2 linked regions of the Paraburkholderia fungorum genome follow. The protein of the gene in region 2 binds, or shares a complex with, the protein of the main gene of each other region. Links are inferred from orthologs where the notes say so. Each region holds a gene or a part of one and is shown on either strand. Other genes may lie near its edges.

What was found.
Region 1: the proteins of smc (region 2) and BLS41_RS05125 are in contact, whole or in part, in a crystal structure (PDB 3ZGX), measured with the Bacillus subtilis proteins. The link is inferred for Paraburkholderia fungorum from one-to-one orthologs.

What each region holds. Positions count from the first base shown.
Region 1 is NZ_FNKP01000001.1:1,144,712-1,154,545, forward strand. The notes cover bases 2,771-5,728. They hold BLS41_RS05125 (segregation and condensation protein A), read right to left. Parts: upstream 4,709-5,728; coding sequence 3,833-4,708; downstream 2,771-3,832. Other genes in these bases: panC (pantoate--beta-alanine ligase), read right to left, coding at 2,780-3,613; BLS41_RS05130 (DUF3460 family protein), read right to left, coding at 4,714-4,899; BLS41_RS05135 (autotransporter assembly complex protein TamA), read left to right, coding at 5,134-5,728. Also shown: BLS41_RS05100 (DoxX family protein), read left to right, coding at 1-410; BLS41_RS05105 (PaaI family thioesterase), read right to left, coding at 644-1,063; BLS41_RS05110 (ParA family protein), read left to right, coding at 1,296-1,937; panD (aspartate 1-decarboxylase), read right to left, coding at 2,339-2,725; more of BLS41_RS05135, read left to right, coding at 5,729-6,978; BLS41_RS05140 (translocation/assembly module TamB domain-containing protein), read left to right, coding at 7,019-9,834. UniProt on the Bacillus subtilis protein: Participates in chromosomal partition during cell division. May act via the formation of a condensin-like complex containing Smc and ScpB that pull DNA away from mid-cell into both cell halves.
Region 2 is NZ_FNKP01000001.1:2,393,421-2,404,373, forward strand. What follows is about bases 4,652-8,728. They hold smc (chromosome segregation protein SMC), read right to left. Parts: upstream 8,371-8,728; coding sequence 4,852-8,370; downstream 4,652-4,851. Other genes in these bases: BLS41_RS10505 (cell division protein ZipA C-terminal FtsZ-binding domain-containing protein), read right to left, coding at 4,652-4,740; BLS41_RS10515 (DMT family transporter), read right to left, coding at 8,577-8,728. Outside these bases: BLS41_RS10485 (pseudouridine synthase), read left to right, coding at 1-522; def (peptide deformylase), read right to left, coding at 651-1,184; NAD-dependent DNA ligase LigA, read right to left, coding at 1,181-3,247; more of BLS41_RS10505, read right to left, coding at 3,448-4,651; more of BLS41_RS10515, read right to left, coding at 8,729-9,584; dapC (succinyldiaminopimelate transaminase), read left to right, coding at 10,153-10,953. UniProt on the Bacillus subtilis protein: Required for chromosome condensation and partitioning.

The sequences.
Region 1 (9,834 bases), 1.3 Mb from region 2 along the record:
CGAACCGTTCCGCCGATCTGGCCGCCACACTGCTTCGCGTCGCCTTGGGCGTGCTTTATCTCGCTCACAGTCTGCAAAAGATCTTCGTTTTCACGCTGCCGGGTACGGCGCAGTTTTTCGTTTCCCTTGGTTTGCCGGGATGGCTTGGCTATGTGACGGCGTTCGTCGAATTGATCGGCGGTATCGCGCTTTTGCTGGGCGTGCAGGTCCGCTGGGTGGCGCTGGTGCTGCTGCCGTTCATGCTCGGAGCAATGTCGGCGCATTTGCATAACGGCTGGGGTTTTGCGTCGACGAACGGCGGCTGGGAATATCCGGCGTTCTGGGCCGTGACGCTGGTGGTGCAGGCGCTGCTGGGCGGCGGAGTGCTGGCGGCAAGCAGCGTGAATGCGCCGCGCGCGGCGGCGGCTTGATGGTGAGGTGATGATTGGGGGATGTCGCCGGGGCCGGGAGTTTGGGCTGATGTTGCGAAGCCAGGGCCGAAGTTCAGGCTTAAGCCCAGGCCCAGGCCCAAGCCAGAGTCGGAGCCGAAGCCCCCCGCATTCCCGAACAACAAAAACAAAAAGCACGCGCCGTCAGGCCGCGTGCTTTTTTCAATCACTTCCGCTCGCCGCATCAACCGCCTGCCGCGCCGCGCTCCCTCGCATCAATACAACACGATCTGCGTGCAGCGAAACAGCGCCATCGTCTTGCCGTTCGGATCGGTAACCGTCGCGTCCCACACCTGCGTGCTGCGTCCCAGATGCACGCCCTTGGCGACCGCGCGGATCGTGCCCGCCGTCGCCGTCCCGAGGAAATTGCTCTTCAACTCGACGGTCGTGAAATTGCGAGCCGTTTCAGGCAGATGCGCGAGGCATGCATAGCCGCAGGCGGTATCCGCGAGACCGATTACCGTCGCCGCGTGCAGAAAACCGTTCGGCGCGAGCAATTCGTCGCGCACCGTCAATTCCGCGGTCAGAACGCCTTGTTCCAGCGACAGCACATGCACGCCCAGCAGACCAGGCAGCTTGCCCCGCTGGCGTTCGTGCAGACGTTCGATCGTGTATTCCGGGCGCAGTTGGCTCATGAGATTCGGGTCCTTGTTGGGAAAACCGGCAGGATGGCGCGGCCGATTAGCCATCTGGGGGCTTCGACCGCGGTGCATTTTCGATATTATCAACGGCTGGACCGGCGGGCGAATCCGAAAAGCGGCATCTGGGGATACGAAACAGGCGGAAACCTGAACCCGTCGACACAAGTCTGAGCGATAAGCGCGGCAAACCGGCTGGCGGCGACCAGCCTTCTTTCCGGGAGAATTCATGACGGTGATTGTGGTGGCGAATCCGAAGGGCGGCGTGGGTAAAAGCACGCTATCGACCAATCTGGCCGGCTATTTCGCCGCGTCCGGCGAATGGGTCGCGCTGGCGGACCTGGACAAGCAGCAGTCCGCTCACGCATGGCTGGCGTTGCGCCCTGACACGCTGCCAGCCATCGAGCACTGGGAGGTCAACCAGGACACGCCGGTCAAGCCGCCGAAGGGCCTGGAGCACGCGGTCATCGACACCCCGGCCGGCTTGCACGGCAATCGCCTCGGCATCGCGCTGGATCTGGCCGACAAGGTAATCGTGCCGCTGCAGCCGTCCATGTTCGATATTCTCGCCACGCAGGAATTTCTCGAGCGGCTGGCGAAGGAAAAGGCGGTCAGGAAGGGGGCGATCGAAGTCGGCGTGGTCGGCATGCGCGTCGATGCGCGCACGCGCTCGGCGGAGCAACTGCATCGTTTTGTCGAAGGTCTGAAGTTGCCGGTGCTGGGTTTCCTGCGCGATACGCAGAACTATGTGCAACTGGCCGCCCACGGGCTGACCTTGTGGGACGTCGCTAAAAGCCGCGTGGAGAAGGATCTGGAGCAGTGGCAGCCGATCATCGAATGGACGAACGGCAGCGGGGCGAAGAAGGCTTGATGTGGAAGCGGGCGATCAAGCCCGCGACGGTGGCTGTTCACCGCTGGGTTTTGCGCGTGTGAAGCGGGACGGGCATCCTGCCCGCTCGGCTTGCACCGGAGTGCGGTGTAACACGCCGCCCGGCATTGGAAGCGCGGCAAGCGCAATCGCCGCATTGAATGACCAGACGTTCTCGAAAAGAGTGCGGTGCTGAGCGCGTAAGGCGATCTCTTTGCCGGGCCGCGAGCAGAATTTGCAGAATGTGCGCAACGAAACCGGCTCGCCAAGCAGGCATCTACTCGACACCAACGGCGTGGGCCTTGCAACATGACAATCAGCCGGCCGGCCGGCCGGCCAGTTAGCCAGTTGGCGAGCAGGCCGCGCCGGGCAAAAGCCGCGCGGCCTCAACCCACGTCTGCCGCTCAGGTCCAGTTCTGCGTCGGCACGTGATCGCGGCTGCCCTTGATCTTGTTGTTGTCGTCGACGAAAACCAGGTCCGGCTTCCAGCCCGCCTTCAGTTCGGCTTCGTCGACCACCGCGAACGCCGCGATGATCACCAGGTCGCCCAACTGCGCGCGCCGCGCCGCCGACCCGTTCAGCGAAATCATGCCGCTGCCGCGCTCGCCCTTGATCGCGTAGGTCGAGAAACGCTCGCCATTGTTGATATTCCAGATGTCGATCCGCTCGTTTTCGACGATGTTCGCCGCTTCGAGCAAGTCTTCGTCGATCGCGCACGAGCCTTCGTAGTGCAGCTCGCAGTGCGTGACCGCGACGCGGTGGATCTTCGACTTCAGCATGTTGCGTTGCATGACCAAATCCTGTGTAGCTTCTATTTTTTGCGATGTCCGCGTGATGGGACGACTTCAGATTTCGAGGTTGTCGATCAGACGCGTCGCGCCGAGCTTCGCGGCGGCCAGCACGACCAGTTCCGCGTTCGTGTCCTGCGCGCCCGGCGCCAGCAGATTCGAGCGCTTGCGCACCGCGATGTAGTCGGGCTGCCAGCCGCGCGCGGCCAGCGCGGCCATGGCCGCCTGTTCGATTTTTGCGAAATCGCGTTCACCGCCGAGCACCGCTTCGCGCACGCGATTCAGTTCGGCCGCCAGCACCGGCGCTTCGGCGCGCTCTGCGGCCTGCAGATAGCGGTTGCGCGAGCTGAGCGCGAGGCCGTCTGCGTCACGCACGGTTTCGGCGGCGATGATGTCGGTCGGCAGCGCGAACTGGTGGCACATGCGGCGCACGATCATCAATTGCTGGTAATCCTTCTTGCCGAACACCGCGACGCGCGGCTGCACGCACGACATCAGCTTCATCACGACCGTACACACGCCCTGGAAGAACCCGGGCCGGAATTCGCCTTCGAGGATGTCGCCCAGATCGTGCGGCGGATGCACGCGGTACTCCTGCGGCTCCGGGTACAGATCCTTCTCGGTCGGCGCGAACAGCACGTAGACGCCTTCCTTCTGGAGCTTGTCGATATCGGCTTCCATCGTGCGCGGATATTTGTCGAAATCCTCGTTCGGTCCGAATTGCAGACGGTTGACGAAGATGCTCGCGACCACCGGATCGCCGTGCTGACGCGCGAGGCGCATCAGCGACAGATGGCCCTCGTGCAGGTTGCCCATGGTCGGCACGAAGGCCGTGCGATTCTGACCGCGCAACTGGTCGCGCAATTCATGGATTGAGCTGATGACTTTCATGATTGGACAGGGATTCCCTCGCGCGGCGCGCGACTCGGTTGGCGCAGGGGCCGGCGCATGATGCGGGCCGCCGCCTCACTGGTAATGACGGGTTCGAAGCGCGGGATTGTAGTGGATTTGTGTGCAGGACGCACCGGAACGAGGCACAAACGGACGCGTAAATAGGACAAAGGCGACGCGAAGGCGACGCCGCCCTGCCTTTTCATACAACGAACCGCTTCAGGCCGGCAAATACGCAAGGCGCACATAGATGGGCGCGAACGGCTCTGCCTGGGTGATTTCGACCAGCGACTCGCGGCACAACTCGAGCACGGCGATGAAATTCACCACGACGACCGGCACGCCACGGGTCGTGTCGAACAGGTCGGAGAATTCGATGAAGCGCGCGTTCTGCAACTGCCGCAGGATCGAACTCATATGCTCGCGCACCGACAGTTCTTCACGCGAAATCTTGTGATGCTGGACCAGCTTCGCGCGCTTGATCACGTCGGCCCACGCCGCGCGCAGGTCTTCGCTGTCCACGTCGGGAAAGCGCGGCGTGATGCTCTGCTCGATATAGACCTCGGCGCGCAGAAAATCGCGGCCGAGTTGCGGCAACTGGTCGATACGCTGCGCGGCGAGCTTCATCTGCTCGTATTCGAGCAGGCGGCGCACCAGTTCCGCACGCGGATCTTCGGCTTCTTCGCCGCTGTCCGCCTTCCTGACCGGCAGCAGCATGCGCGACTTGATTTCGATCAGCATCGCGGCCATCAGCAGATATTCGGACGCGAGTTCGAGATTGGTCTGGCGCAACTGGTCGACGTAACCGAGGTACTGCACCGTGACGTCCGCCATCGGAATGTCGAGCACGTTGAAGTTCTGCTTGCGGATCAGGTACAGCAGCAGATCCAGCGGTCCTTCAAACGTTTCGAGAAAAACTTCGAGTGCGTCGGGCGGGATGTACAGGTCGGTCGGCAGCTTGAACAGCGGTTCGCCATACAGGCGTGCGAACGCAATGCCGTCGACGATGTCGGGCGTCGAATCGGTGGTGGGCGCGGCCAGCGCAGCGTCGGCGGGGGCCGGCGCCGGGCCGTGTGCCTCGTCGGCGTGACTCACGCGAGTCAGAAGTTCTGGTAGTACGAGTAAGGCGTCTGTTCCACGCGCGAGGCTTTCTGCTCGGCGCGTTCGTCCAGATCGATCGGCTGTTTGTCCCACAGCAGCGCGCGGCCGCGGCGTTGCTCGGCTTCAAGATTCGGTTTCTGTTGCTTGAGCTGGTTCAGGAACTGGGTGATGTCCGATTGATACATGGCTCGACGTCCGTGGTGGGTGAGATGGCGGCTGCCCGGCGGAAAGCCGAAGCGCGGCACCGTTAATCCTGAATTTTACCGCATGCGCCGCGCGCGGTCGAAAAACGCCGGCAGCGGTCAGTTTTGAGATCTCGCGGCCCCCGCCGATGTGGTCAAATAGCATGCCTCGCCCGCCGCCGAGCGGCGCGGGACAGGCGTTCGTAAGCATTCTTCAACTATCACTGGAGGTCCTGTTTGGCGGTAGGTGCGATCGACAGGCCGCGTAGGCGGCCCAGCCAGGCCGGGCCGGAGCGCGGGCGTGCAACGCCTGTCCGGCGCTGGCTGCGCGCGTGGTTCGCCTTCGCCATGCTCATGCTGATGTTGTCCGGCCACAGCGCCCACGCCGCTCGCGCGGCCCGCACGACTCCCAGCTACAAGGTCGACGTGGTCGCCACGCCGCGCTCGCTGCGCAAGCTGCTCGAAGCGCATCTGGACATCGCGCGGTTCGCCAAACGGCCCAACATCAGCGACGACCAGTTTTCCTTCCTGATTACCGCCACCCCGCAGCAGGTGCGCGACCTCGCCGCCACGCAGGGTTATTTTTCGCCGATCGTGCGCACCGACGTGCAAACCGTCGACGACACGAGGCGCGTGACGGTAAGTGTCGAGCCCGGACCGCAAACCGTGGTCACGTCGGTGTCGGTGTCGTTTCGCGGCGCGGTCATCACCGAAGATCCCGAGCAGGAAAACGCTACGCGCGCGGCGTTTTCGCTGCACGAAGGCGATCCGTTCTCACAAGGCGACTGGGACGACGCGAAAAACGCGGCGCTCAGAACCCTGCAGTCGCGCCGCTATCTGGCCGCGAAGATCTATCACTCCGAGGCGCTGGTCGATCCGCGCACGCACGAGGCGAAGCTCTCGGTCACCTACGAAAGCGGCCCGACCTTCACGATGGGCAAGCTCGACGTATCCGGTACGCGGCGTTACCCCGAGTTCATCGTGCACAACGTCAATCCGATTTCGCCCGGCGATGTCTACGACACGCGGCGGGTGGCCGAATTGCAGCGCCAGTTGCAGAACACGCCGTACTTCGCGAGCGTCGCGATTGATCTCGACAACGACCCAACCAAACCGCTCGACACACCGGTTCACGTGAAAGTCTCCGAGTTTCCGTACAACAGTATTCGCGGCGGGGTCGGTTATTCGACCGACAACGGTCCACTGGTGCAGGGCGCCTATTCGTATCTGAATACGTTCGGCAAGGCGTGGCCGTTCACGGTCGAAGGCCGCGCCGATCAGACCCAGCAATACGGGCAAATTCAGCTTTCCATGCCGCCGGGGCCGCGCGCGTGGACCAATAGCGTGCTGGCGTCGTACACGACGACGGACGTCTCCGATACGCGCATTTACAGCATTCGCGGCGGCGTGCAGCGCTCACGCACGTCGCAATTTCTCGATTACAGCTACTCGCTGCTGTACTACCAGGACCGGCTCGATCAGAACGCGATTGCGCCGACCACGAGCCGCGCGCTGGTGCCGTCGTGGTCGTGGACCCGGCGCGACACCGACGATCCGCTGTTCCCGCGCCGGGGCAACCTGATCCACGCCGAGGCGGGTTTCGCGATCAAGGGCGTGCTGACCGACCAGACCTTCATTCGCGGCTACGCGCGCGGCCAGCAGTATCTGCCGATCGGCAAGGACGACATCGTGGTGATCCGCGCCGAATTCGGCGGCGTGTTCACGAGCGGCCCGTCGAGCGGCGTACCGGCGTCGTTGCTGTTCCGCGCGGGCGGCTCGAACTCGGTGCGCGGCTACGGCTTCCAGAGCATCGGTAACAACGTCGACGGCTCGATTCTGCCCACCAAGTACCTCGTCACGGGCGCAGCCGAATACCAGCACTGGTTCTCGCACGACTGGGGCGCGGCCGCGTTCTTCGATATCGGCACCGCCACCGACACCTGGGGCGAAAAAGTCTTCTACCCGGGCGTCGGCCTGGGGGCGCGCTGGCGCAGCCCGGTCGGCCCGGTCAATGTCGATATCGCTTACGGGATCCGCAACAGGAGCGTACGGCCGTACCTGACGCTGGGCATTGCCTTCTGATGAAAACCTGCTTCCACCTCAGCTTCCACCTCACCCACGCATGACTACGGACGTTTCCGATCAACCTTCCGCGCAGCCGGCCGGCGATCCGCCCTCGGGGCAGCCGCCGTCCGATACGCCGCCGCCCGGCGGCAAGCCTGGCCGCTGGCTGCTGAAGACGTTCGCGTGGACGGTCGTCGTGCTGGTGCTGCTGGTCGCGCTGGCCGTGGGGCTGCTGTATGGCGCGCTGACCACCGAGCGCGGCACCGCTTATGCGTGGCAGGCCGCAGTCAGACTGCTCGGCGGCAAGCTGGGCGGCACGCTCGAAGGCGGCACGCTCGCGACCGGCGTGCGCCTGCGCGACGTGCGCTGGCGCAGTCTCGACGGCAGCGGCACCGATATCCAGATCGACCGGGTGGCGGGGCGCTGGGCGCTCGCGCGCGATCCATGGCGTTTCACGGTCGACTATCTGCACGTCGGCACGGTCGATGCGCGAGTCGGCGCATCGTCGTCGAGCAGCAGCGAGCCGATGACCTTGCCGAAAGAGTTGCGCTTGCCGCTGCAACTCGACATCCGCGATGTTCGGCTCGACAGTCTGCTGCTGCATCAGGGCGCGTCGACCACCGAACTGTCGCATTTCGCGTTTCATGGACGCAGCGACGGGCGCCATCACGAAGCCGCCATCGAGCGGCTGGATACGCCGTTCGGCGCGGTGACGGCGTCGGCGAAACTCGACGGCGTGCAGCCGTTTCCGCTGACCGGCGAGGTCGCGTACTCAGGCAAGGTCAACAACGAGGCGGTGCAGGTCGGCGGCCATCTGAGCGGGTCGCTCGAGCAGCTGGTCGCCGAACTCGATGCGACCGGCATGAAGCTCGCGGGCCACGCACGGGTCGAGGCGACGCCGTTCGGCGCGGTGCCGCTGCAACGCGCCACGCTGACTTTCGATCACATCAATCCGCAGGCTTTCGCGCCAGGTGCGCCGCTGGCCGATCTGGCCGTGCGCGCGGAACTCGCGCCGGTTTCGCAAGACGGCGCGGACACGGTTGTGCTGGGGGCGAGTGGGGCGGTGGCGGCGAGTGCGGCTAGTGCAGCGGGCGCGGCAAGCGGCGTGGCTACGGCGACGCGCACGAGCACACCGGCGAGCACGGCAGTCGCCAGCACCGCAAGCACCGCAAGCGCTGACGCGGCAAGCACCACCCAACCCGTCGCAAAACACGGCGGAAAATCCGCGCATCCGAGCGCAGCGCCCTTCGCCGTCACAGGCCACATCTCGATCGTCAATTCCCGGCCGGGCGCCATCGACCAGAACCTGCTGCCGCTCATCAACGCCAACGCCGACGTGCGGCTCGACGCTCAGGCGCAGCGCATCTCGAACCTGAACGTGCGCCTCGTCAGAACCGCCACGGTCACCGGCAGCGGCGCACTGACCGGCCGGCGCGGGCAACTCGACCTGCGGGTCGCCGGACTCGACCTGAACGCGCTCCAGGCAACCGTGCGGCCCACGCAGCTTTCCGGTCCGATCGGCGTCCGTCTGAACGACGACATTCAAAGTCTCACGCTCGATCTCGCCGATCCGCGTGCCGCCTTGCGCCTGCAGGGCAAGGTGACCTTCGATCCCGCGCGAATCAGCTTCAACGACGTGCGCGTCACGTCCGGCAGCGGCCGTATCGACCTGTCCGGCGCACTGAAGCACGACGCGAATTCCACCTACAACCTGAAAGCGCAACTCACCAACTTCGATCCGCTGACACTCGCGTCGCAAATGCCGTCGCGCGCGCCGGCGACGGGGCCGGTGCCCGCCGTCAAGAGCGTCCAGCAACGGCGTAACGAGCGTGCCGCCGCGCAGGTGGGCAGCACGGCCGGCGCGAAAAGCGCGGCGCCGGGTGATCAGGCGGCCGCCGCCGTGAAAAACACCGCCAGGGCGGCCGTGCAGACCGAGGTGGTTCAACGCAAAACGCCGCCGCCCACGAACACCGCGAAACGTGGCGCGGCCATCGCGCGCAAGATCGAAGCGCGGGTGAACGGCACGCTGTCCGCGGCGGGCATGCTCGGGCCGGTGTTCACCACCAAGGCCGAATTCAAGCTCGGCCCAAGTTCCTACGACAACCTGCCGTTGACCGGTGGCGGCACGATCCAGCTGGCCGGCACGCGCATTCTGCCGAGCCGCGCGAACCTGTCGGTGGCGGGCAATCAGGTCGATCTGCAAGGCAGCTTTGGCGCGGCGGGCGACCGGCTGCGGTTCCGCGTCGACGCTCCGCAGCTCGAACGGCTCGGCTTCGGCCTCGCGGGCCTGGTCGACGCCGACGGCGACGTTACCGGCTCGTTCGCGCATCCGAACGTCACGCTGAATTACAAGGCGGATAGCGTGGTGTTCGGCAGCAATCGCGTCGGCCATGCGGAAGGCCGCGCCGAATTGCGCGACGGCGCAAACGGCGCGCTCGCCTTCACCACCGACGCGAAGAACGTCAGCGCGGGCGGCGTCGATCTGACCACGCTCACGGCCAAGCTGGCGGGCACGCGCGCGAACCACACGTTCGAGGCCGCAGCGACTGGCAAGCTACAGGACCGGCCGCTTGATCTGTCGGTGGCGGCGAACGGCAAGCTGACCGAAGCGCGCGACGGCACGCGTTGGGACGGCACCGTCACGCATCTGCAGAACAAGGGTTTGCCGACGGTGAATCTCGACACGCCGTTGACCGTGAGCGCGGCGCCGAACAGGCTCACGCTCGGCCCCACGCGCCTGACGCTCGAAGGCGCGGTGCTGGCGCTGAAATCGTTCGCGTTCGACCACGGCAAGATCCAGTCGGCTGGCAATCTGACCGGCGTGTCGGTTGCGCGTCTGCAGGAGTTGCGGCACGAGATCACCGGCGAGGCGCC
Region 2 (10,953 bases):
GAAGATGGCTATCAGCCGGCGATCACGCTGGTTACGCCGGAGAATCGCTGGGAAGGCGACCATTCCGAGATTCGTTTCTCCGTCGCCCATCTGCGTCAACTCGCGCCGGCCGGCCGTCTGGACATCGACTCGACTGGCCTGCTGGTTTTGACGCAGGACGGGCGTGTCGCCAAGCAGTTGATCGGCGGCCATTCGGAGATCGACAAGGAGTATCTGGTGCGCGTGGCTTATGGCGAGCACACGGTCGACGTTGAAAGTCATTTCCCGGCGGAAAGTCTCGAGTTGCTGTGCCACGGCCTGTCGCTCGATGACCAGCCGCTGAAGCCGGCGCAAGTCAACTGGCAGAACGGCGAGCAGCTTCGTTTCGTGCTGCGCGAAGGCAAGAAGCGCCAGATTCGCCGGATGTGCGAACTGGTCGGCCTCGAAGTGATCGGCCTGAAGCGCGTGCGGATGGGTCAGGTGATGCTGGGCGCATTGCCGCCAGGCCAATGGCGCTATCTGTCGGCTGACGAGTCGTTCTGATCGGGCGCGCCGCGTACGAACCAGGCAGCGGGAGGACGACTTAAGCCGCTCCGCCCCGCCTGACGATGAGACCAACAAAAAACCCACGCCTTGGCGTGGGTTTTTTTAATCGGCAGAAAAGCGCCGCCTCAATCGTCGCTATTCGGATCCATATCCGGGAACAGCACTTCGGTAAAACCGAACTTCGCAAAATCGTTGATCCGCATCGGATAGAGCTTGCCGATCAGGTGATCGCATTCATGCTGCACGACCCGCGCATGAAAGCCCTCGGCAACCCGGTCAATCGGTTTGCCGTATTGATCAAAGCCGTGATATTTGATCATCGAAAAACGGCTCACCGCCCCTCGCAGACCAGGCACCGACAGACAGCCCTCCCAGCCCTCTTCCATATCGAGCGAGACCGGCGTGATGGTCGGGTTGATCAGCACCGTTTCCGGTACGGGAGGTGCGTCCGGATAACGCTGGTTCTGCCCAAAACCGAAGATCACCACCTGCAGATTCACGCCGATCTGCGGTGCGGCGAGACCCGCGCCGTTCGCGTCGTGCATGGTCTCGAACATGTCCTTGATGAGTTCATGCAATTCAGGCGTGTCGAAGTGATCGACCGGATCGGCAATCTGCAGCAAACGCGGGTCGCCCATCTTAAGAATTTCGCGGATCATAACTGCCCCTCCAGGAGCTTGCGCATACCATCTTCGTCGAGTACGGGGATGCCGAGTTCCTCTGCCTTGGCCAACTTGCTGCCCGCTTCGGCCCCCGCGACCACGTAATCCGTTTTCTTCGACACCGAGCCGGCCACCTTCGCGCCAGCCGCTTCGAGCATTTCCTTCGCCTCCTCGCGTGCGAGGCTCGGCAAAGTGCCGGTCAATACCACCGTCTTGCCGGCCAGCACGCCTTGCGGCGCCTTCGGCGCGGGCGGCCCTTCCTGCCATGTGACCTTGCCCGGCGCGCGCAGTTGCTCGATCACCGTGCGGTTGTGTTCTTCGGCGAAAAACTGATGGAGCGATTCAGCGACCACCGGGCCCACGTCGTTGACTTCCAGCAAGGCTTCGACCGACGCGTCCATGATCGGAGTCAGCGAACCGAAGTGCTTCGCGAGATCTTTCGCGGTCGATTCGCCGACATGGCGAATACCGAGCGCGTAGATAAAGCGGGCCATCGTCGTGTGTTTGGCTTTTTCCAGCGAATCGAGCAGGTTTTGCGCAGATTTCTCAGCGAAACGGTCGAGTTCGGCAAGCGTCGCGAAGCCGAGATTGAACAGATCGGCAGGCGTGCGCACGAGGTTCTGCTCGACCAGTTGATCGATGATCTTCTCGCCCAGCCCGTCGATATCCAGCGCGCGACGCTGCGCGAAATGCCACAGCGCCTGCTTGCGCTGCGCCGGGCAGAACAGCCCGCCTGTGCACCGGGCAATCGCCTCGTCGGGCAGACGCTCGATGTTCGAACCGCACACCGGGCACTGGGTGGGCATCACGAATTCGCGGGCGTCTTCTGGGCGGCGGTCGAGCAGCGCGCTGACCACTTCGGGAATCACGTCGCCGGCGCGCCGCACGATCACCGTATCGCCGATGCGAATGTCTTTACGGCGCACTTCGTCTTCGTTATGCAGCGTGGCATTCGTCACTGTCGCGCCGCCGACGAACACCGGCTCCAGCCGAGCCACCGGCGTAATCGCGCCGGTGCGGCCCACCTGCACGTCGATCGCGACGAGTTTGGTCAGCGCTTCCTGCGCGGGGAATTTGTGCGCCAGCGCAAAGCGCGGCGCTCGCGACACGAAGCCGAGCGCGTCCTGTTCGTCGCGGCGGTTGACCTTATAAACCACGCCGTCGATGTCGTACGGCAACTTGTCGCGCTTCTCGCCAACCGTGTGGAAGAAGCCGAGCAGGCCGTCGGCCCCCTGCACCACCGCGCGTTCGCCGTTCACCGGCAAGCCGAGTTCCTTGTACCAGTCGAGCAGGTCGCTATGCGTGGCCGGCATCTCGATGCCGTCGAGCACGCCGATTCCGTAAGCGAAAAACGACAGCGGCCGTTGCGCGGTAATCTTCGAATCGAGTTGCCGCAAACTGCCCGCCGCAGCGTTACGCGGATTGGCAAATTCTTTCTGCTCCGCCGCGCGCTGGCGTTCGTTCAAACGCTCGAAATCGCGCTTGAACATCAGCACTTCGCCGCGCACGTCGAGTACGTGCGGCACGCGCTTGCCCTTGAGCTTCAGCGGAATGGAGCGGATCGTACGGACGTTTTCGGTGACGTTTTCGCCGGTCGTGCCGTCACCGCGCGTGGACGCCTGGACGAACACGCCGTCGACGTAGCGCAGCGAAATCGCGAGGCCGTCGAACTTCAACTCGGCCGCGTAATCGACCGGCACTGGCGGCTCGCTCGTGTTCTTGCCGAGCGCGTCTCCGACGCGTTTGTCGAACGCCGCGATGTCTTCGTCGGCGAAACCGTTGTTCAACGACAGCATGGGCTGATCGTGCACCACCTGCTCGAATCCACTAGCGGCCTCGCCGCCGACGCGCTGCGTGGGCGAATCCGGCACGATCAGATCCGGATGCTCCGTCTCGATGCTTTCCAGTTCCTTGAACAGCCTGTCGTATTCCGCGTCCGGCAGGTCGGGCTGGTCGAGCACGTAGTACGCGTAGTTCGCGCGTTCGAGTTCCGCGCGCAGCCACACGGCCCGCTCGGCGGGGGCATTGGCTGCAGGAGGAGAGACGGGAGTTCGGGCCATGCTGGAGGACGTTTCTTCAATGAAATTCAGACACTGGATTATCGCAGGAAGCGTGCCCCTTTACATCGGCCGAATGGCCAGGTTTCGGGCAGGATTCAACGCGTCTATGATTGCCTTTCTGCTGAAGGCGAATGCGGCGTCGAAAACGACAACGGCCGCACATCGTGCGGCCGTCGAAAGCGTCTGGTAAATACCGGAATTTACTGGCTGAACAGGCGCCGCGTGGCCGGCGAACCCGCCGGAATGCCCGCCTGCTCGAGCTTTGCATACAGCGTCATCAATTGCTTTTCGATGGCGAGCAACGCAGTTTCCGGCAACGGCCGGCGGCCATCGTCGACCACCCTTCCGCCGATCCGCTCCGCCAGCGACTTCGCGTAATCGCACATCAGCCGGAACGGCAGGATGTCTTCGTCGGCAACCGGCACGTCAAGCACCAGCGTGATCATCTGGCCGCCCTTGTATGTAAGGTCGTCGCGCAGGAAGTTGGTGTCGCCGAATTGCAGCATGAACACCGGGCTCTGACGCGAATCGAGCTTGACGAAACGCGTGCCGTCGCGCGAAAGCAGCAAGCCGTCTTGCGACGCCACCGCCTGCACGTAATTGGCCGACCAGGGCGCGCCATCGGAGAGTACGTTGATCGACAACTGCGCGTCGCATTGCGCAGCGAACGCGTCGAGTTCGCGCGCCATCGCCACCGTTTCAAGCATGTCGGGGAATTCCGGCGACGCATCGAGCGCGTCGGCGAACTGCTGCACGCCGGTCACGAACTCCGAGAATTCGAGTTCGTTGAGCGCGCCGCTGCGGTTGGCCAACTGAGCGGCCGCGCGCAATTCTTCATAGCGCGCGCCGTTTTGCAGCAATTCCCACGCGCCGCCTTCGAGCTTGCCTTCAATGTGCACCGGCTTGCTGCCCGCGCGCCGCAGACGCTGCGCGAGCGGAATTACCTTGTCGCCGGCAACCGGGCCGTTCAAACGGATCGGCACGATGCAATCGATCCGGCGATCGACGATAGCCGGAGGCGCCGACGAAATGGTAGTAGCGGCAGGCAGAATCGGCTCGACCGGTTCGTCTGCCTGAGGAGCCGCTTCGCCCGCGGCAGAAGCTGTCTCGCCCGGCGCTACGCCTTCAGTCTCAGTGAACCTTTCCTCTTCCGTATAACCATTCGGCGTGGTCGTCTCCGCCTGGATATCGGCCGGTGTGTCGAGCGGCTCAGCGCCAGCAGAAGCGCCGAACGTCGGTTCGACACGCGCCGCGCCCGTTTCCGCCGGCGCATCCGCGCCGACTACCGGCTCACGACGCGTAGTCGGACGCGCCGGTTCGATGAACGGGCTTTGCTCCTCCTGCTCGTCCCGCGCAAAGCTTTCGGCAGCTTCGGCCGGCATGGGTCGCGGCATCTTGCGACGCACCTTGGCGCCCTGCCACGCGTTGTACACAACCACGCCTCCGACCACCACGGCACCCGCGCCGATCAAACCGAGTGTCAACTCGTCCATGCATGCTCCATCAGCAATTCTTTTATCTGCGCGGTTGTACGCCCGCTTCACGTGTCGCGCGCCAACCACTCAAGCCGCAGCGCTGAACGCGGACGCCCGCGAAGGCTTAACTCAAACGATATTCTGGGCGAAACCGGCCGCCGATTCCATGTCCACCGCGACGATCCGCGACACGCCCTGCTCCTGCATGGTCACGCCGATCAACTGTTGCGCCATTTCCATCGCGATCTTGTTATGCGAAATGAACAGGAACTGGGTTTTGTCCGACATCGCCCGCACGAGGTTCGCGAAACGTTCGGTGTTGGCGTCGTCGAGCGGCGCGTCCACTTCGTCGAGCAGACAGAACGGCGCCGGATTCAGCTGGAACATCGCGAACACCAGCGCGGTGGCGGTCAGTGCTTTCTCGCCGCCCGACAGCAGGTGAATCGTCGAATTCTTCTTGCCCGGAGGTTGCGCCATCACCTGCACGCCGGCATCGAGAATTTCGTCGCCGGTCATGATCAGCTTCGCCTGGCCGCCGCCGAACAGACGCGGGAACAGTTCGCCGAAATGATGGTTCACCTGGTCGAACGTGCCTTGCAGCAGCGTGCGCGTTTCGGCGTCGATCTTGCGGATCGCGTCTTCGAGCGTTTCGATCGCGCTGTTCAGGTCGGTCGACTGCGCGTCGAGGAACGTCTTGCGCTCGGTCGCCGCCTTCAGTTCGTCGAGCGCGGCCATGTTGACCGGACCCAGCGCGGTAATCGCGTTGTTGATGCGCGTGACTTCGCCCTGCAGGTACGACGGCTTCATGTCCGGCGTGAGCTTGGCCTGCAATTCGGCCTCGTCGACACCCGCTGCCGCGAGTTGTTCGATGAACTGCTCGCCGTTCAGCCGCGCCGCCTGCTCCTTCAACTGCAATTCGTTGATGCGGTCGCGCAGCGGCTGCAACGCACGCTCGGCGGTGAGGCGGGTTTCGTCGGCGGCACGCAGTTTGGCGGTCAGATCGTCCAGTTCCAGACGCGCGGCGTGCAGTGCTTCTTCCTTGACCGAACGGATGTCGAGCGCGTCCTGCAAGCCCGTGTGAGCCGTTTGTTCGTTGATCGTTTCCAGTTCGGCGCGGGCGTCTTCGAGCGACGCCTCGACCCGCTCGCGCTGCTCTTGCGCGACCTGAATGCTGCGCTTCAATTCGTCGATGCGGTTCGCCATGTTGCGCGCGGCGAAGCGTGCATCGGTCGCGTTGCGATCGAGATCGCGCGCCTGGCCGCGAGCGGTGGTAAGGCTTTCGTCGAGTGCTTCGAAGGCCAGCTGGTGGTCTTCGAAACGCGCCTGCAATTCGGCGAGTTCGGAATCATGCCGCTCGAAATTGGCTTCCGACTCCGCGCGCATGGCCCGCTGTTCTTCGACCTGCGCGGTGATTTCTTCGAGTTCCTCGCGAATCTGCGTGCTGCGCTGCGTGTAACGCTCGTGCGCCTGCGTGAGCTTGAGCACGTCCATCTGCAACGCGTGCACGCGTTGCGTGGCGCGCTCGGACTGTTGACGCACATCGGTCAGCGCCTGCGCAGCCTGCGTGTGCGCGGCTTCGGCGCGGATCGCGGCGGCCTTCGCTTCATCGGCAAGCAACGCTTGGGCGCGCACCTGGCGACCGAGATTTTCGATTTCCTGCTGACGGGCCAGCATGCCGGCCTGTTCGGAGTCGGCTGCATACAACTGAACGCCGACGCGCGTCACCACGTGTCCCGCCTTCACGACGAACGAGCCGCCTTCCGGCAACTGCGTGCGCAGGCTGAGCGCCTGCTGCAGGTCGTCGGCGACGAACGCGAGGCCGAGCCAGTCGTTCAATACCGCGCGAATGCCGGCGTCGTCGATACGCACCAGAGACAGCAGCGGCCGTAGCGCGGCCGGTGCCGCGACCGGCTGACCGGCTGCGGGCGGGGCGTAGAACGCGAGCTTGGCGGGCGGCGCGTCGGTGGCGAAAGCCTTGACCCAGTCGAGATTCGACACTTCCAGCGCGGCGAGACGCTCGCGCAGCACGGCTTCAAGCGCGTTTTCCCACCCGGCTTCGACGTGCAGTTTCTTCCACAGACGTGGCAGGCTGCCAAGCTCGTGCTTTTCGAGCCACGGCTGAATCTTGCCTTCGGTCTGGACGTTTTCCTGCAACTGCTTGAGCGCGGCAAGACGTGCGTCGAGCTGATGAATCTGCGCGCTTTCGGCCTGCACGCGCTCCTGCGCGGCGCGGCGTTCGCCGTCCAGACGCGGCAGCGTTTCCTGCGCGTCGGCGAGACGGGCTTGCGCGTCGTGCAGAATCTCTTCGTGCTCGGCGAGTTGCATGCGCAAGTCTTCGAGTTGCGCTTCGTCGGGGGCGTCGAGTCCGCCCGCTTCCGACTTCAGCCGCTCGTGACGTTGCTGCAACTGCTGCAATTGCTGATCGGCATTACGTTGATGCGCGGCTTCGAGTTTCAGCGCCTGTTCGGTCTGCGCGATGCCGCCGCGCTCCGCGTTCAGTTCGGTCTGCGCGTCGCGCCAGCGCGCTTCGAGCGCAGGCATCGCATCGTGCTTCGCGGCGGCTTCGTCTTCGGCGAGCGCGGCTTTTTCCTCGGCGACGGCGAGTTGCTCCTCGGCGTCTTCGATATCGCCTTGCGCCTTTTCGGCCTGCGACTGCCACTGCTCGCGCTGCGCGGTTAGCGCCGCGATCTGGGCCTGCGCGCGGTTACGCGATTCGACGATGAACTTGATCTCGGCTTCGAGCCGGCTGACTTCCGCGTTCGCTTCGTACAGCGCGCCTTGCGCGCCCTGCATCGCGTCGCTGGCGGAATAGTGCGCGACGCGCAGCGTTTCGAGTTGCGCCTCGACTTCACGCAGCTTCGCGGTATGCGCTTCGAGATCGATCTGGGCCTGTTCGATTGCGCGTTGCTGGCGCTGCTGCTCGCCGCCGGCTTCGTTCTTGCGCAACAGCCACAACAGACGCTGCTTCTCTTCGCCGTCCGTCTGCAGTTCCTTGTAGCGCGTGGCGACGACCGCCTGCGCTTCCAGCTTCTCGAGATTCGCACTCAGCTCGCGGACGATATCTTCGACTCGCGTCAGATTTTCGCGCGTGTCATGCAGACGATTCTCAGTCTCGCGACGGCGTTCCTTGTACTTCGACACGCCCGCGGCTTCTTCGAGGAACACGCGCAGCTCTTCCGGCTTCGCCTCGATCAGGCGGGCGATCATGCCCTGCCCGATGATTGCGTAAGCACGCGGCCCGAGACCGGTGCCGAGGAAGATGTCCTGAATGTCCCGGCGACGCGCCGGCAGATTGTTGATGTAGTAGCTCGAGGTGCCGTCGCGCGTCAGCACGCGCTTGACGGCGATCTCGGCATACTGGCCCCACTGCCCGGCGGCACGGCCGTCGGCGTTGTCGAACACGAGTTCGACGCTGGCGCGGCTACCCGGCTTGCGCGCGGTCGAGCCATTGAAGATCACGTCCTGCATCGACTCGCCGCGCAACTCGGAGGCGCGCGATTCGCCGAGCACCCAGCGCACGGCGTCGATGATGTTGGACTTGCCGCACCCATTCGGCCCGACCACGCCGACTAGCTGCCCCGGGACCTGGAAATGCGTGGGATCGACGAATGACTTGAAGCCAGCGAGTTTGATCGAGGTCAGACGCACGGCGATTTCGCTGTTTGAAAAGGGAAAAAATAGGTGGCTTGTGAAGGCCGCGCCAGCCGTTCGCCAATGCAGCGAAGCGGCCCGCGAAGCTCGCAAACCCTCGGAACACGGATGCCGGCTTCATGCGTCCATTCAGGTGCGCGAAACGCGCTCACTACGCACGTTCACCGCGCACGTTGATGCATGTGCCAGCTAATGAGGGGCAATCATACCATCGCGCGTGAGCGATTCTTACCGCCCTTACGGTCTTGCTTCACGCCCTTGTCATCGGCATCGGGTTCGGCGGACGAACCCGGGTCCTGGGCAGCCTGATCGGGCGGCACGGCGCGGGTCCGGTGGACCCAGCTCGACAACGCCGACGCCAGCACGATGCATACGCCGCCGGCCCATTCGCGCGGACCCGGCATCTCTCCGGCGAACAGCCACGCGGACAACGCCGTGACGACGATCTCGAACAGCATGATGATCGACGCCCGGTTGGCCGGCACGCGCGACAGCCCGTACTGCACGAGCATATTGTTCGACGCCAGCAAAAAACCGAGGCCGAGCACGAGCCACGCGGCCGTGCCGAGATGGGCGCCGGTGGGCGGTGCGGGCATGGCTTCGAACAGCGACGCGCACGCGCTGAAAAGCGCTGCGCCGCCGAAGATCGTCGCCGTGCGCATTTCCGGTTTCATTTCCGGCAACACGCGGCTGGTCTTGAGGATCAGCACGTTGCTCATCGCGAAGCCCATGCCGCCCGCGAGGCCCGCCCATTCGGCGAGGTTGCCGGGCACCGGAATGCCGAGTTGCGGCGACCACAGCATGGTCATCGCACCGGCCAGCGACAGCGCGGCGAGGCCCGCGCCCGCCCAGGTCAGGCGTTCGTGCAGGATGAAGTGCGCGAACAGTGCGGTCCATGCAGGGGTGAGATAGAACAGCAGCAGCACGCGCATCACCTGGCCGTGGATCGAGCCCCAGACAAAGCCGAGATTGGTGATGCCCGCCGCCAGCGCGAGCGCGGGCAGGAGCCAATGCCAGCGCACCGTTCTGATCGCACGATGCCGCACCAGCAGCACGAACAGGCAACCGGCTGCGCTCGTCAGCGCGCTCGCCGCCGTGCCGGTGACGCCGAGCGCCGCCAGCATGCGTAGCGGATACCAGATCATTCCCCACACCGACGCGCCCAGCATGATCGCGAGCGTCGGCCAGCCGTTGCGAAGCCAGTTGGTCATGGTTTGGCACTCCGGGCGAAGGATTTCGCTGCTCCGGGCGAGCCTGGTCTGGGTGGTGTGCCGTTGACGCCAGACGCGGCCGCTCTGTTCGTCACGTTCTCGTTGTTTGCGCTCATGGCGTCGTTCTCGCGGACCGCGGCGCTCTTGCGCCTGCTGTGTCCGGCTGTCTCCGGGACTGCTGCAACCATTGCTGCTCCTGCTTCTTTTTGCGCGAACCGTCGGCGGTTCGCGTCGTTCCCGCTGCAACGCATTGAATGCGCCGCCTGGCGGGTTGCGCCGTCTCGGGGGCGGCGCTCTGCGTTCATTCGACACTGCATTTCATGGCGGCCATTACCTTCCGCCGATCTTCCGCCATCCTTCAAGCTGGTTCGCCAACCGGCCACCGAACCCTGCACGCCCGCGAACGCAAGCCGCCCACGCTATAATTCTCCGTTCGCCGCCGCTGCCAGCGTGTCTAGCGCATCTGTCTACCGTATTTCAGGCATGTCAGCGCTTCGCCGCCAGCGCGCGTGCCCAGCTTCTTCCTGCATCCGTTCTGCGCCCTCTTCGATCAGGCTCGATCCATCCAGTGAACCCGTTACTCGATTCCCTCCAGTCCTATCCGTTCGAAAAGCTGCGCCTGCTTTTCGCGGACGTCACGCCGCCAGCCGGTCTTTCGCATATCAGCTTCGGCATCGGCGAGCCGAAACATCCCACGCCTGCGCTGATCCGCGACGCCGTGGTGGATTCGCTCGGCGGCCTGGCCGCGTATCCGGCCACGCTCGGCTCGGCGCCGCTGCGTGAGTCGATTGCAAACTGGGTGACGCAGCGCTACAACCTGCCGCCGGTCGATCCGCTCACCCAGGTGCTGCCGGTGTCGGGCTCGCGCGAGGCGCTGTTCGCGCTCGCGCAGACGGTGGTGGACCCGAAGCGCAATGCCGACGGTGAGCCTGCGATCGTACTCTGTCCGAACCCGTTCTACCAAATCTACGAAGGCGCGGCGATTCTGTCCGGTGCGCAGCCGTATTTCGTCAATAGCGATCCGGCGCGCAATTTCGCCTGCGACTATTCGGCGGTGCCGGAAGCCATCTGGGCGCGCACGCAGCTGCTGTACGTGTGCTCGCCGGGCAACCCGACCGGCGCGGTGCTCACGCTCGACGACTGGCGCGAACTGTTCGCGCTGTCGGACCGTTATGGCTTCGTGATTGCGTCGGACGAGTGCTACTCCGAGATCTATTTCGACGAAGCGAATCCGCCGCTCGGCGGCCTGGAAGCGGCGCACAAACTGGGCCGCGGCTTCGAGCGGCTCGTGATGCTGTCGAGCCTGTCCAAGCGCTCGAACGTGCCTGGCATGCGCTCGGGCTTCGTCGCGGGCGACGCGGCGATCCTG